DNA from 2 places in the Streptomyces sp. NPDC014734 genome. Region 1 is predicted to be linked to the other one. Evidence: predicted binding sites of a transcription regulator. Region 1 holds the regulator's gene; the other holds the start of a gene.

Region 1 (7,459 bases):
CGCAGCGGCGTCGCCTCGGCCACCGACAGATCGGCGAGGTGGGCGAGCTTCAGCTGCCGGAGGGGTTCGGGCCCGGGGTGCGACCAGGCGAGCCAGGCGGAGTCGGGTGAGAAGACCAGGCCGGAGGCGTCGCCGTGCTCGCTGCGGTCCACCTCGTGGACCTCGCCGCTCTCCCGCTCGACGATCAGGACCCGCCCGTCGTGGGCGGCGACGGCGAACCGGCTGCCGTCCGGGGCCGCGGCGAGGCCGAGGACCCTGCCCAGGCGTCCCGCGGCGAGGCGGCGGGGCACGGCGCCCGGCGCGGTGCCGGTGGCGGGGGCGCATTCCAGGGCGTCGTCGCCCTCGGCGTCGGTGACCCAGACGACGTGCTGGTCGCCGTCGGCCTGGAAGGAGCGGGGCATTCTGGCGCGCACGCCGGGTTCGGCGGCGAGCGCGCGGGCCGGGCCGTCGCGGTGGGTGACCCAGTGGACGGCGCCGCGCGAGGCGACGGCGCTGCCGCGTCCGCTGCGGTCCGGGGACGCGGTTTCGAGATGGCCGGCGGCGTGCACGGGGTGGGGCTGGAGGTCGGCGCGCTGACCGCCGAGGCGGAGGTCGAGCCGACGGGGCTCGGCCCCTTCGAGGTCGTCCAGCAGCCAGAGTTCACCGGCCGACGCGTAGGTGACACGGCTGCCGTCGGTGGTCGCGTGGCGGGCGTAGAAGCCCTCGACACCGGTGTGCCGGCGCAGACCGGAACCGTCGGGGAGCGAGGAGTAGACCGCGCCGACGCCCTCGTGGTCGGAGAGGAAGGCGATCCGGTCCCCGACCCACATGGGTGTCTCGATGTTCCCGTCGAGGTCCGCGTGGAGCCGCACGAACTCCGGCTGCCCGTCGGGCGTCTCCTCCCGCTCGATCCACAACTTGCCCGCGGTGCCGCCGCGGTAGCGCTTCCAGGAGGCGGCCTCGCGCCCCATGGTGGCGGAGAGCAGCAGGACCCGTCCGCCGGGCCCGTACGCGAGGGAGCCGACCGGGCCGTACGGCAGGGTGCGGGCGGGACCGCCGTCGACCGGGAGGGCCCTGGCCCAACTGCGCCGCAGGGACAACTGCCCCTGGGTGCTGATGGCCAGGACGTCGCCCTCGGGCGTCCAGCCGCGTACGGAGGTCTGTGCGTCGCCCCAGTACGTGAGCCGCTCGGAGGGGCCGCCGTCGACCGGTGCGATGTGCACCTCGGATGCCCCGTCCCGGGTGGACGTCCAGGCGACCCGGGTTCCGTCGGGGGATATCCGCGGATGGCTGACGGGGCGGTTGTCGGCGCTGACACGCCAGGCCCGGCCGCCGTCCAGCGGTGCCAGCCAGACGTCGTCCTCGGCGGTGAAGGCGATCAGATCGCCCTGGACATGGGGGTATCGGAGGTAGGCAGACTGCGTCACACCGATCACCCTAGGCCGCTGCCGTGCTCCGCGGTACCGGGTTGGCCGGAGTCCGTCGGGTGCCCGGACACCGCGTCCGCGGTCACTTGCCCCAGGACACACCGGGCACCGTGACCGTCACGGTGACCGCGGGCCGGGCGCCCTCCCGGTCGTCGTCCCGGAGCGGGTACACCGCGCCGAACGTCGGCCCGGCGTCGCAGTCGCCGAGCACGTCCGTCCGGAACACGGCCCTGCCGCCCGCCTTCGCGGTCAGGTCGCCCCGCACGCACCGCCCGTCGAGCGCCTGGGTCACCGTGCCGCTGATCGTGACGTCCATGCCGTTCCCGGTCCGCCCGGTGCAGTCGACGTGTCCGGTCCGGGGTACGGAGGCGGCGGGCGAGGCGTTCACCGCGACGGCCCCGTCGACACCGGCCGAGCAGTTCAGCCAGCGCACGTCGACGCCGTTGCGCTGGAGGGCGCTGGTGCCGGTCCGGTCGGTGGTCACGGCGATGGAGGCGGAGTTCAGTCCGCCTGCCGGGTCACAGGCGACGGCGCCCGCGACCGCCGCGACCGCGAGCCCGGACGCGGCCAGAAAACGACGCATTCCACGCGGGCTCCATGCCCTTGATGTCCCCATACGGGCAGCTTCCCACCGTTCGCCCACCGAACGGTAGGCGCCGCGGACGGCGTGCGGCCACACGGGGGGTGACACCGGTGCGCGGGAGGGCGCTCACGCCCAGCGGCCGGTGCGCCCCATCAGCAGGGCCGTCGCCGCCGTCCCGGCCGTCGAGGTGCGCAGCACGCTCGTGCCGAGCCTGCAGATCCGGGCGCCCGCCCCGGCGAAGGCCGCCAGCTCGTCCGGCGACACCCCGCCCTCGGGGCCCACGACCAGCACGATCTCGCCCTGGGCGGGGAGTTGGACGGTGGCCAGCGGCTCGCTGTCGTGCTCCCGGTCCTCGTGCAGGACGGCGGCGAAGTCGGCCGTGGTCAGGAGCGCGGCGACCTGTTTGGTCGTCAGCGCGTCCGCGACCTCGGGGAAGCGCACCCGGCGCGACTGCTTGCCCGCCTCCCGGGCGGTGGCCCGCCACTTCGCGAGGGACTTGAGGCCGCGGTCGCCCCGCCACTGGGTGACGCAGCGCGACGCCTGCCAGGGCACGATCGCGTCGACTCCGGTCTCGGTCATCGTCTCGACGGCGACCTCGCCGCGGTCGCCCTTGGGCAGGGCCTGGACGACGGTGATCCGGGGCGCGGGCGCCGCCTCCTCGTGGACGGCCACCAGATCGGTGACGTGCAGCCGGTCCTTGCCCTCGGCCGCGGCGACGACCCCTTCCGTCCACCTGCCGTGACCGTCCGTCAGCACCACGTCCTCGCCGGGGCGCAGCCGCTTCACCGCGACGGCGTGCCGTCCCTCGGGCCCCTCCAGCACGAACTCGGGCCCCTCGGGGACCCGTTCGACGACGAAGACCGGTGCGGTCACTGGGCGCTCCCCGTGCTCATGGCCGCCCGCGCGGCGTCCAGTTCCTCGACGAGCAGCCCGACCAGCCGGCCGGCGGGCAGCTCGCGTGCCATCCGGTGTCCCTGCCCGGCCCACAGGGCCATGCCCTGGGCGTCCCCGGCCTTGGCCGCGGCCTTGCGCAGACCGGCGGTCAGGTAGTGGACCTGCGGATAGGCGGCGGGGGCGTACGGGCCGTGCTCGCGGATGAAGCGGTTGACCAGGCCGCGGGCGGGGCGCCCGGAGAACGCCCGGGTCAGGGTGGTCCCCGCGAAGAGCGGGTTGGTCAGTGCCTGCTTGTGCAGCGGGTTCGCGCCGGACTCGGGGCAGACCAGGAACGCCGTGCCCAGTTGTGCCGCCGCCGCGCCCGCGGCGAGCACCGCGGCGATCTGGGCGCCGCGCATGAGTCCGCCGGTGGCGACGATCGGCAGCTCCACGGTCTCGCGGACCTGCGCGACCAGGGAGAGCAGCCCGATGCCGGTGCCGTCGGTCAGTGGGTCGTCGCGGTGGGTGGACTGGTGGCCCCCCGCCTCCACCCCCTGCACGCAGACCGCGTCGGCGCCCGCCCACTGCGCCGCCTGCGCCTCCTCGGGCGTGGTCACCGTCACGACGGTGTACGTGCCGACAGCGGCGAGCGCGTCGAGGGTGTCGCGGGCCGGGCAGCCGAAGGTGAAGGAGACGGCCGGGACGGGGTCGTCCAGCAGGACGGCGAGCTTGGCCTCGTAGCCGTCGTCGACGCCTCCGTCGTCCGGGTCGCCGAGCGGGGTCTCGTACCAGGCGCCCTCACCGGCGAGCTGGTGCCGGTACACCTCGACGGCGCTGGGGTCGGCGAGGGCGGGCTGCGGCATGAAGAGGTTGACGCCGAAGGGCCGGCCGGTCAGCGCGCGCAACTGCTTGATCTCGTGGTACATGCCGTCCGCCGTCTTGTACCCGGCGGCGAGGAACCCCAGTCCGCCCGCCTCGGAGACGGCGGCGGCGAGCTGCGGGCCGGACGCGCCGCCCGCCATCGGGGCCTGCACGATCGGATACCGGCAGAGATCGGTCAACACGGAGGACATGACCGCATCGTGTCACGTTCGGCGCGGTGCGTCGTGCGCGGCCTGCGGCCCGCTGCGCCCCGGACGACGGACGGGCCCGTCGAGCGGGCCCGTCCCACGATCGCGGAGGATGTCCGCACGGCGTCAGCGCCCGTTGAAGGCGTCCTTCAGCCGGGAGAACAGCCCCTGCTGGCCGGGCTGGAACTGGCCGGTGGGCCGTTCCTCACCGCGCGCCTTCGCCAGGTCCCGCAGGAGTCGTTCCTGTTCCGGGTCGAGCTTCGTCGGGGTCATCACCTCGACGTGCACCACCAGGTCGCCGCGACCGCCGCCCCGCAGATGCGTGATGCCGCGGCCGTGCAGCGGGACCGACTGGCCGGACTGGGTGCCGGGCCGGATGTCGACCTCCTCCAGACCGTCGAGCGTCTCCAGCGGCACCTTGGTGCCGAGGGCGCCCGCCGTCATCGGGATGGTGACGGTGCAGTGCAGGTCGTCGCCGCGGCGCTGGAACACCGGGTGCGCCAGCTCGTGGATCTCCACGTACAGGTCGCCGGCCGGGCCGCCGCCGGGGCCGACCTCTCCCTCGCCCGCGAGCTGGATGCGGGTGCCGTTGTCGACACCGGCGGGGATCTTCACGGTGAGTGTCCGCCGCGACCTGATGCGGCCGTCCCCGGCGCACTCCGGGCACGGGGTCGGCACGATCGTGCCGAAGCCCTGACACTGCGGGCAGGGCCGCGAGGTCATGACCTGTCCGAGGAAGGACCGGGTGACCTGCGAGACCTCGCCGCGACCGCGGCACATGTCACAGGTCTGGGCGGAGGTGCCGGGGGCGGCGCCCTCGCCGCTGCACGTGGTGCAGACGACGGCCGTGTCGACCTGGATTTCCTTGGTGGTGCCGAACGCGGCCTCGGCGAGGTCGATCTCCAGCCGGATCATGGCGTCCTGGCCGCGCCGGGTGCGCGAGCGGGGCCCGCGCTGCGACGACGTGCCGAAGAACGCGTCCATGATGTCGGAGAAGTTGCCGAAGCCGCCCTGTCCGAAGCCGCCCGCGCCGGCGCCGCCGCCGGAGGCGGACAGCGGGTCGCCGCCGAGGTCGTAGACCTGCTTCTTCTGCGGGTCCGACAACACCTCGTAGGCGGCGTTGATCTCCTTGAACCGCTCCTGGGTCTTCGGATCGGGATTCACATCCGGGTGCAGCTCGCGGGCGAGCCTCCGGAATGCCTTCTTGATCTCGTCCTGGGACGCGTCGCGGCGTACGCCGAGTACGGCGTAGTAGTCCGTGGCCACTTACGACTCCGCCAGGATCTGTCCGACGTAACGTGCCACTGCGCGTACCGCTCCCATCGTTCCGGGGTAGTCCATGCGGGTCGGTCCGACCACGCCGAGTTTGGCGACTGCTTCGTCGCCCGAACCGTAGCCGACCGCGACGACGGACGTGGAGTTCAGTCCTTCGTGGGCGTTCTCGTGCCCGATGCGTACGGTCATGCCCGAGTCCTTGGCCTCGCCGAGCAGCTTCAGCAGCACGACCTGTTCCTCCAGTGCCTCCAGCACCGGCCGGATCATCACCGGGAAGTCGTGCCCGAAGCGGGTGAGGTTGGAGGTGCCGCCGATCATCAGCCGCTCCTCCGTCTCCTCGACGAGGGTTTCGAGCAGGGTGGAGAGCACGGTGGACACGGTTCCCCGGTCCTCGCTCTCGAAGGATTCCGGCAGGTCCTGCACGAGCTGCGGGACGTCCGTGAAACGGCGTCCGACGACCCGGCTGTTGAGCCGGGCCCGCAGATCTGCGAGGGAGGTCTCGCCGAACGGCGCGGGGCAGTCGACCATGCGCTGCTCGACCCGGCCGGTGTCCGTGATCAGCACGAGCATCAGCCGGGCGGGTGCCAGCGACAGCAGTTCCACGTGCCGCACCGTCGACCGGGTCAGCGAGGGGTACTGCACGATGGCGACCTGCCGGGTCAGCTGCGCGAGCAGCCGGACGGTGCGGCCCACGACGTCGTCGAGGTCGACCGCGCCGTCGAGGAAATTGTGAATGGCGCGACGTTCCGGCGACGAGAGCGGCTTGACGCCCGCGAGCCGGTCGACGAAGAGCCGGTATCCCTTGTCCGTCGGGATGCGGCCCGCGCTGGTGTGGGGCTGGGCGATGAAGCCCTCGTCCTCCAGCACCGCCATGTCGTTGCGCACGGTGGCCGGGGACACCCCCAGCTTGTGCCGCTCGGTCAGCGCCTTGGAGCCGACGGGTTCCTCGGTGCCGACGTAGTCCTGGACGATGGCGCGCAGCACTTCGAGTCTGCGTTCGCTGAGCATCGCGCGCACCTCCAAGTAGTCGTTCAGCGGTGGTTCTCGGGCCGTGCGTGGGCCCCGCCCGTTTCTTTCCCGGGAATCCCCCTGGCACTCTGTCGGCGCGAGTGCCAGCAATCCCCCGGCCAGTGTACGGCGGTCGAGTGGGGACCTAGCAAGAGCAACCGGCCGGACCTTCGTGAGACCGTGCGGGCCTCTGCCGGTAGCGTCCCGGTATGGACGTGTCTTGGGAAGAGTTCGGCTGGGAGCGACTCGGTCACGGTGTGGGCCGGCGTCGTCTTCCCGGGTGGGACGCGACGGTCGCGCTGGTGGCCGGGGCCGACGGAGTGCTGCTCTGCGACACCGGATCGACGCTCCGCGAGGGTGCGGAGATCCGGGACATGGCGCGGACCCTGCTCGGCCGGGACGTGACGCATGTCGCACTCAGCCACCCGCATTTCGATCACGTACTGGGCACCGCCGCGTTCCCCGGCGCCGAGGTGTACGGAGCTGCCGGGATGGCCGCGCTGATGAGGCACGGTGCGGACGCGATCCGTTCCTCCGCGGTACGTCACGGGGTGTCCGAGCAGGACGCGGCGGCGGCCGTCGAGGCTCTGGTGGCGCCGCACCACGAGGTGGCCGACGCGCTGACGCTCGATCTGGGCGGCGGCCGCCGGGTGCTGCTCGCGAGCCTGGGCCCCGCGCACAGCGGCCACGACCTGGTGGCCGTCGTGCCCGGCTCCCCGGCGGTGGTTTTCTGCGGCGACCTGGTCGAGGAGTCCGGCGAACCGCAGGCGGGCCGGGACGCTGCCCTGTCGCGCTGGCCGGACGCGCTGGACCGGCTGCTGGCGCTCGGCGGCGAGGACGCCTTGTACGTGCCGGGGCACGGAGCGGTGGTGGACGCGGCGTTCGTGCGGGCCCAGCGCGATTGGCTGGCCGCCCCGCACGGCCGCGCCTGACGCCCCGCGTTCCACGACGGCCGCGTGGCCTTCCCCGTTCCACGACGGCCGCGCCCGACGTTCCCCGCGTTCCACCACCGGCCGGGGGAACGGGAGACGGGCCCTCCGGCGTGTCGTGCCCCCTTCCCGTCCTATCGTCGTGCGATGCGCAGCTACCAGCCGGACCTGACCCCGCCGTGGAAGAGGTCCGCCCCCGTTCCCGAGGTCCCCGCGGAAGCCGATCTGGTCGTGGAGGAGGTCGCCACCGGGTTCTGCGGTGCGGTGATCCGTTGTGAGAAGACGGCCGAGGGCCCGACGGTGACCCTGGAGGAC
Region 2 (7,459 bases), on a different contig from region 1:
GACCCGGTCCGGGCCGGGGTGCTGCCGCACTCGGCGTGATTCCGCCGGCCCGTCCGGTACGTCTGAAGGCCCGCGGCCGGAGCCGCGGGCCTTCAGACGTACCGGAGCGCATGCCGGAGGCCCGGTACCCCTCGACGGGATACCGGGCCTCACTGGCTGGGCGAGAACGCGTCAGTGCGCGTGGCCGTGGCCGCCGTGACCGGCGTCGGCCTCCTCCTCGGCCGGCTTCTCGACGACCAGGGTCTCGGTCGTGAGCAGCAGCGACGCGATGGACGCGGCGTTCTCCAGCGCGGAGCGGGTGACCTTGACCGGGTCGATGACGCCGGCCTTCACCAGGTCGCCGTACTCGCCGGTCGCGGCGTTGAAGCCCTGGCCCTTGTCGAGCTCGGCGACCTTGGAGGTGATGACGTAGCCCTCGAGGCCGGCGTTCTCGGCGATCCAGCGCAGCGGCTCGACGGCGGCACGGCGCACGACCGCGACACCGGTGGCCTCGTCGCCGGTCTTGCCGAGGTCGCCCTCCAGCACCTTGACGGCGTGGACCAGGGCGGAGCCACCACCGGAGACGATGCCCTCCTCGACCGCGGCGCGGGTCGCGGAGATGGCGTCCTCCAGACGGTGCTTCTTCTCCTTGAGCTCCACCTCGGTGGCGGCACCGACGCGGATCACGCACACGCCGCCGGCCAGCTTGGCGAGGCGCTCCTGGAGCTTCTCGCGGTCCCAGTCGGAGTCCGTGGCGTCGATCTCGGCCTTGATCTGGTTGACCCGGCCCTTGACGTCGCCGGGCTCGCCGCCGCCGTCCACGATCGTGGTGTCGTCCTTGGTGACGGTCACACGGCGGGCGGTGCCCAGCACGTCCAGACCGGCCTGGTCGAGCTTGAGGCCGACCTCCTCGGCGATGACGGTCGCACCGGTGAGGGTGGCGATGTCACCGAGCATGGCCTTGCGGCGGTCGCCGAAGCCCGGGGCCTTCACCGCGACGGCGTTGAAGGTGCCGCGGATCTTGTTGACGACCAGGGTCGACAGGGCCTCGCCCTCGACGTCCTCGGCGATGATCAGCAGCGGCTTGGAGCCACCGGCCTGGATGACCTTCTCCAGCAGCGGGAGCAGCTCCTGGATCGCGCCGATCTTGCCCTGGTGGATCAGGATGTACGGGTCGTCGAGGACGGCCTCCATACGCTCCTGGTCGGTCACCATGTACGGGGACAGGTAGCCCTTGTCGAAGGCCATGCCCTCGGTGAAGTCGAGGTCCAGACCGAAGGTGTTGGACTCCTCGACGGTGATGACACCGTCCTTGCCGACCTTGTCCATCGCGTCCGCGATGAGCTCGCCGACCTGCGGGTCCTGCGCGGAGAGCGCGGCCACGGCGGCGATGTCGGACTTGTCGTCGATCGGGCGGGCGGTCGCGAGGAGGTCCTCGGACACTGCCTTGACCGCGGCGTCGATGCCCTTCTTCAGGGCGGCCGGGGAGGCACCCGCGGCGACGTTGCGCAGACCCTCGCGGACGAGCGCCTGGGCCAGCACGGTGGCGGTGGTCGTACCGTCACCCGCGATGTCGTTGGTCTTGGTGGCGACCTCCTTCACCAGCTGGGCACCGAGGTTCTCGTACGGGTCCTCGATCTCGACCTCGCGCGCGATGGTGACACCGTCGTTGGTGATGGTGGGGGCGCCGAACTTCTTGTCGATGACGACGTTGCGGCCCTTGGGGCCGATCGTCACCTTGACCGTGTCGGCAAGCTTGTTGACGCCGCGCTCAAGGGCGCGACGGGCGTCCTCGTCGAACTTCAGGATCTTCGCCATGGGAGCTGAGCTTTCCTCTCGAAACGAACTGCGCCCCCGACCGCCCGGCTGATCATGACGCACGGGGCCAGGGGCGCAGAACGGAAAAACGTGGGTGAATTACTTCTCGATGATCGCGAGAACGTCGCGAGCCGAGAGGACGAGGTACTCCTCGCCGTTGTACTTCACCTCGGTGCCGCCGTACTTGCTGTACAGCACGACGTCGCCGGTCTTGACGTCGAGCGGAAGGCGCTCGCCGTTCTCGAAGCGGCCCGGGCCCACGGCCAGGACGACGCCCTCCTGGGGCTTCTCCTTGGCGGTGTCCGGAATGACCAGGCCGGAGGCCGTGGTCTGCTCGGCGTCGAGCGGCTGGACCACAATGCGGTCCTCGAGCGGCTTGATCGCAACCTTGGAGCTGGCGGTCGACACGATCCGGTCTCCCCCTTCGGAGATCTCACGGGGTTAAGAGTCTGTGGGTGGCGACCAGGTGGATCCGTCGTCGCGGGTGCCGGACCTGCCAGTCGCACAGTACTGCTGGCACTCTCCAGGGGTGAGTGCCAGAACCGAGACTATGACCGCGATTAGCACTCGGTCAAGCGGAGTGCCAATTCAGCCAGTCGTGGCGCCCGGACGCTCCCCGTCCCGGACGACGGTTCCGGGCGGACATCGGTTCCGGCGGGGACGGTGCCGGGCGGACGACGGTGCCGGGCGGACGACGGTCCCGGCGGGGACGGTTCCGGGCAAACGACGGTTCCGGACGGACGGCGGATCCGGTGGGGCATGGGCGAGGCGACGATCCGAGCACCATGAGGGACAACGCGGAGACGGGCCGTCCCGTTCCGTACGACCGTGGGGCGCATGCCCGAAAGCCCACCCCGACCCGCCTCCGCCCTCCTCACAGGGCGCGGCGGCGCTCGTGCCGTGCCTCACGACCGTGCCGGCCTCGCACGGCGACTACCGTCGCGCGCACCCCGAGCCGATACCCGCCCCCTCGTACGACCCCGGCCGGTCCGGCCTCCCGTGTCCGAGTGGTGGGGACAGCCGGGAGTGCCGGGAGGCGGGCGGCTGATGGCAGGTGGCGGAGGTCCGCGGTCCCGGTGCCCCTCGACCGCCGCCCGGAACCCCCCGCGGGTCCGCGGGCGGGCCCGCGGCGGGTTCCGGCCGCGGATGGGTGATGTTCCGGGCGGCCTTGCGGCCCAGCCGTTCGATCGGGTCGACCGACTGCGCGCACCCGGCGGTCGCGGTCAGCAGCGCCCCGGCCGCCAGTACCCCGGCGACCAGCCGGTGCGCGCGGCTCATACGTAGTCCTCCAGCCGGGCCACGGCGAACCCCTGGTCCGTGATCGTCCGCATGACGGAGCGGACCAGGTCGGTCATGCCGACGCCCCACTCACCGCGGCCCCGGAAGTGCGTGAGGATGACGTCGCCGGGGTGCAGTGCCTGGTCCCCGCGCCACTCCATGTGGTCCGGGAACGCCTCCGCGTTCCAGAGCGGCACGGCCCTGATGCCGCAGGACCTGGCGATCCGGAGCGTGTCCCCGTTGTAGTTGCCGTAGGGCGGACGGAACAGGGCGGGCCGCTTCCCGAGCCGTTTCTCGATGACGTCCTGCTGGCCGCAGATCTCGCGCTTCTGCTCGTCGTACGAGAGCCCGGGAAGGTAGCGGTGGTGGAGCGTGTGGTTGTTGGCGGTGACGCCCAGCCGCTGCGCCTCGCCGAAGTACCCGTAATCGTCGCCCACCTCCTGGTCGGTGAGGAACGCGCTGTACGGGATGGCAAGTTCGTCCATCATCCGCAGCAGTTCGGGGTCCTTCTCGGCACCATCGTCCATGGTCAGGAAGACCACCCGGTCCTTGGTCGGAACGGTGGTGAAGACCGGCGGCAGGCCGTCGTCTCCGCCCTCGACCTCGAACCCCGCGCGGGTGGTGAGACGCGGTTTGACGGCGGGGGGCGGGGGCGCGACCAGCGGGGTGCGGACCAGCCCCCATTTCTTCGCGAGCGCCGTCCGGACGGCGGGGGCGAGTTGAGCGTTCTCGCGCGCGGGCGCGTCGGCCGGCCTGCGCGCGCGGGCGCCGGGCCGTGCCCCGGGCTGCCCGTTCGGCTGCCCGGCGGCCGGGGGCGGGGCCGCGTGGCCGGGGCCGGTGTCCGGCCGTTTCCCGGTCTCCGAGGCGCAGCCCGAACCGACGGCGGCGACCAGAAGCCCTGCCAGGATCGCGCGGGCACCCCGCCTGCCGCCGGAAGGACGCGCCCTCGATTCGCACCTCATCATGGCTAATTTTCCTTTTGTCGCATAAATGGCAGGGCGTCGCATACTGCCAGCGCGAGGGGGGTGGACCGGCCCGACACCACCGCAGGCCGGCCCGGTCAACCCGACTGGCCCACCGTCCCGGCTGGCTCACAATGGGGCGGGTGAACGCTTTCGCCCCGCACGGCCCGTCCGAACCGCACGGCCCGTCCGAACCGCATCACCCGTCCGCGCCGAACGATCCGTCCGGACCGGACGCCCCCTCCGGACCGGACGCCTCCCACGGACCGGACGGCCCGCTCGCCGCCTTCCTGGCCCTGCGCACCCCCGAGGGATCGGCGCTGCTGGAGGAGCTGCGGTCGTACGACCCCGCCCAGGAGCTGGCCGTCGCCACCCGGCTGCGCCGCACCCACCCGGCCGCCCTGGTGTCGGCGGCGCTGGGGCAGGCACGGCTGCGGCAGCGCGCGGTGGCGAAGTTCGGCGCCGAGGACGCGTACCGGATGTTCTTCACGCCGAACGGCGTCGAGCAGGCGACCCGGACGTCGGTGGCCGCCCATCGGGCGCGCAGGCTCGTGGCGGCGGGCGGGGTGCGCCGCGTCGCGGACCTCTGCTGCGGGATCGGGGGCGACGCGATCGCGTTCGCGCGGGCGGGCATCGCGGTCCTCGCCGTGGACCGGGACCCGCTGACCGCCGAGGTGGCCCGCGCCAACGCGGCGGCGCTCGGCCTGGCGGAGCTGATCGAGGTGCGGTGCGCCGATGTCGCGACGATCGACACCTCGCCGTACGACGCGGTCTTCGTCGACCCGGCCCGGCGCGGCGGCCGGGGCAGGATCTTCGACCCCGAGGCGTACTCGCCGCCGCTCTCCTGGGCGACCGCGGCCGCGCTGCGGGCCCCCCGCGCCGCGCTGAAGATCGCCCCCGGAATCCCGCACGAGGCGATCCCGGCGGAGGCGGAGGCCGAGTGGATCTCGGACGGCGGCGACGTGAAGGAGGCGGTGCTCTGGTTCGGCGACGGCTTCGCGGCCGGTTCGTTCCGGGCCACCGTGCTCCCGGCGGGGGCCGGCCTGTGGTCCGCGTCCCCGCTGCCCGCCCCGCCGGTCGGCCCGGTCGGACGCTATCTGTACGAGCCGGACGGCGCGGTCATCCGCGCCCACCTGGTCGCCGACGTCGTGGCCCGGTGCGAGGGCCGGCTGATCGACGAGACCATCGCGTACGTGACGAGCGACCGGCCGTACACGTCCCCGTGCACCACCGGGTACGAGATCACCGACCGGCTGCCGTTCAACATGAAGCGGCTGAAGGCGTTGCTGCGGGAGCGGAAGGTCGGAGTCCTGACGGTGAAGAAGCGCGGCTCGGCCGTCGAGCCGGAGGAGCTGCGCCGCCGGATGAAGCTCCAGGGGCCGAACACGGCGACGGTCTTCCTGACCCGGGTGGCCGGGGCGCCGACGATGCTGATCGGCCACCCGATGACGGACCCGGCCTGACCGGCCCGGCCGGGGCGCAGACGGCCGGGCCGTCCGGTCAGGCCAGGTCGGTGGGGCCGGTCAGGCCAGGTCGGTGAGGTCGTCGGCGTACACCTGCGAGAGCGGCTGCGGGCCCACGTACTGCTGGCAGTTGCACTGCCCCGGCTCGAAGCGGACCGGCTTCTTGGCCTCGTCCCAGGCCGTCGGCACCTCGACCCGTTCGTGACACCTGCCCTGCTTGTCGTGCTTGGCGAGGTGGTGGGTGCAGCCGCAGACCGGCTCCGGCGGCCGCTCGGCGGCCTCGACGGCCAGCCGCTCCCGGCGGGCGGCCTCCAGGAGTTCCAGCTTGCGGGTGTGCCGGTTGCGCAGCGCGGTGCGGGCGTTGTCGACGGCCCAGCCGAAGCCACCCGTCCAGAAGATGATGAGCACCCACCAGTACCACGCCATGAGACGCCCCCCTGTTTCCGGTCCTCGCGTCCGGCGTCCGGTGCCCGGTCCGCGTGTTCCGGCCAGGATAGGACCGCGGTCAGCGATGGGCGCCGCCGCCGAGGGAGAACAGCGGTTCCGGCGCGGGAACTCCGACCAGCACCCGCGCCACCCAGCGGCGGTGGGCGAACGCCTTGACGATCCCGATCAGCCCGGTGATCCAGGCGATCATCCCGAGTCCCATGATCAGCGCGACGAGCCCGTAGGGGTCCCCGAGCCCCTCCTCGGTCGCCGGGACGGCGATGCAGGTGTACAGCCCCAGTGCGCACAGCGCGTAGGACATCAGCAGCCAGAGCAGGGCGGCCCCCGGCTTCCGCAGCCGTACGTCCCGCTCCGGGTCGTGCGCCAACTCGCCCCAGGCGTGGAGCAGTCGGCGGATCTCGCGGTCGCGTCCCAGGCCGAGGCAGACGAGGGCGACCGCGGGCACCAGGCAGGCGACCCCCATGACCGCGAGGATCAGCGCGAGTACGACGCCGACCAGGTCGTAGTTCTCCTGGAACGTGATCATCGCCGTGCTGATCAACGACCAGCCCACCGCGCCGAGCACGCCCCACAGCCACAGCAGCACCAGCCGGCCCGGCGAGACGTGCCCGCGGACCAGCTCGCCGAGGACCACGGCCCGGTCGGCGAGCATGGCCTCGCGGTCCGGCCAGGCACGTATCTCCACAGGCGGTGGGGGCGGGGGAAGTTGGGTGTGCTGGGACATGGCCCGACCCTACCGAGCGGGTGTCGCGGCCCCGCGGGCGGCACGATGCGCCGATGCCGCCGGAATGCCATGCTGGGGAGGAACACACGGAGGTTCGCGATGGGGTTCTACGCCGAACGGATCGTGCCCCGGGTCGTCGACGCCGTCGGCGGGAGGAAGTCCGCCGAACCGTTGCGGCGCCGGGTCTGCGAGGGCCTGTACGGCGAGATCATCGAGATCGGCTTCGGCTCCGGGCACAACGTGCCCTTCTACCCGGAGGCCGTCACGGACGTGGCCGCGGTGGAGCCGTCCGACCTCGGCTGGAGACTGGCCCGCGACCGGATCGCCGAGGGATACGCCGCGGTGCGGCGCGTCGGGCTGGACAGTCAGTACCTGCCGTTCGACGACGCCACGTTCGACGGCGCGCTGTCCACCTGGACGCTGTGCACCGTTCCGGACGCCGACGCCGCGCTGCGCGAGGTGCGGCGGGTGCTCAAGCCCGGTGCGACGCTGCACTTCCTGGAGCACGGGCTGGCGCCGGAGGGGGACGAGGACGTGCGTCGCCTGCAGCACCGGCTCGATCCGCTGGAGCGGCGGCTCTTCGCGGGGTGCCGTCTGACCCGGCCGATCGCCGAGATGCTGACGGCCGCGGGCTTCACCGTGGTCGACCTCGACGAGTTCTACGAGAAGGGCGCGCCGCGAGCGATGGCCGCCGACTCGCTGGGCGTGGCGATGCGCTGACCTCCCCCGCGCCGGCCTCCCCGCCCGGCCTTTCCCGGGTCCGGCTTTTCCGGGTCCGGCCTTCCCGG

Evidence for each region. Region 1 encodes HrcA, which represses chaperone genes, less so after heat shock. Its sites were predicted from a motif close to TTNGCACTCNGNNNNNCNGAGTGCNAA; they were not measured.
Region 2: a site for HrcA is predicted at 2,358-2,384, ahead of groES (co-chaperone GroES). Genes of this name have one in related genera too.

Annotation. Positions count from the first base shown of each region.
Region 1 is NZ_JBIBYN010000007.1:98,162-105,620, forward strand. Features, by position in the region: gene ACF1CT_RS13990 (S41 family peptidase) at 1-1,406, opposite strand, end outside; gene ACF1CT_RS13995 (hypothetical protein) at 1,489-1,989, opposite strand; gene ACF1CT_RS14000 (16S rRNA (uracil(1498)-N(3))-methyltransferase) at 2,116-2,862, opposite strand; gene ACF1CT_RS14005 (nitronate monooxygenase) at 2,859-3,935, opposite strand; gene dnaJ (molecular chaperone DnaJ) at 4,059-5,198, opposite strand; gene hrcA (heat-inducible transcriptional repressor HrcA) at 5,199-6,215, opposite strand; gene ACF1CT_RS14020 (MBL fold metallo-hydrolase) at 6,425-7,147, shown strand; gene ACF1CT_RS14025 (DUF3097 domain-containing protein) at 7,292-7,459, shown strand, end outside.
Region 2 is NZ_JBIBYN010000006.1:199,635-207,093, reverse strand. Features, by position in the region: gene ACF1CT_RS13050 (hydroxyacid dehydrogenase) at 1-39, shown strand, start outside; gene groL (chaperonin GroEL) at 172-1,797, opposite strand; gene groES (co-chaperone GroES) at 1,897-2,205, opposite strand; gene ACF1CT_RS13035 (hypothetical protein) at 2,731-3,075, opposite strand; gene ACF1CT_RS13030 (polysaccharide deacetylase family protein) at 3,072-4,040, opposite strand; gene ACF1CT_RS13025 (methyltransferase domain-containing protein) at 4,172-5,500, shown strand; gene ACF1CT_RS13020 (hypothetical protein) at 5,561-5,926, opposite strand; gene ACF1CT_RS13015 (hypothetical protein) at 6,006-6,671, opposite strand; gene ACF1CT_RS13010 (class I SAM-dependent methyltransferase) at 6,771-7,391, shown strand.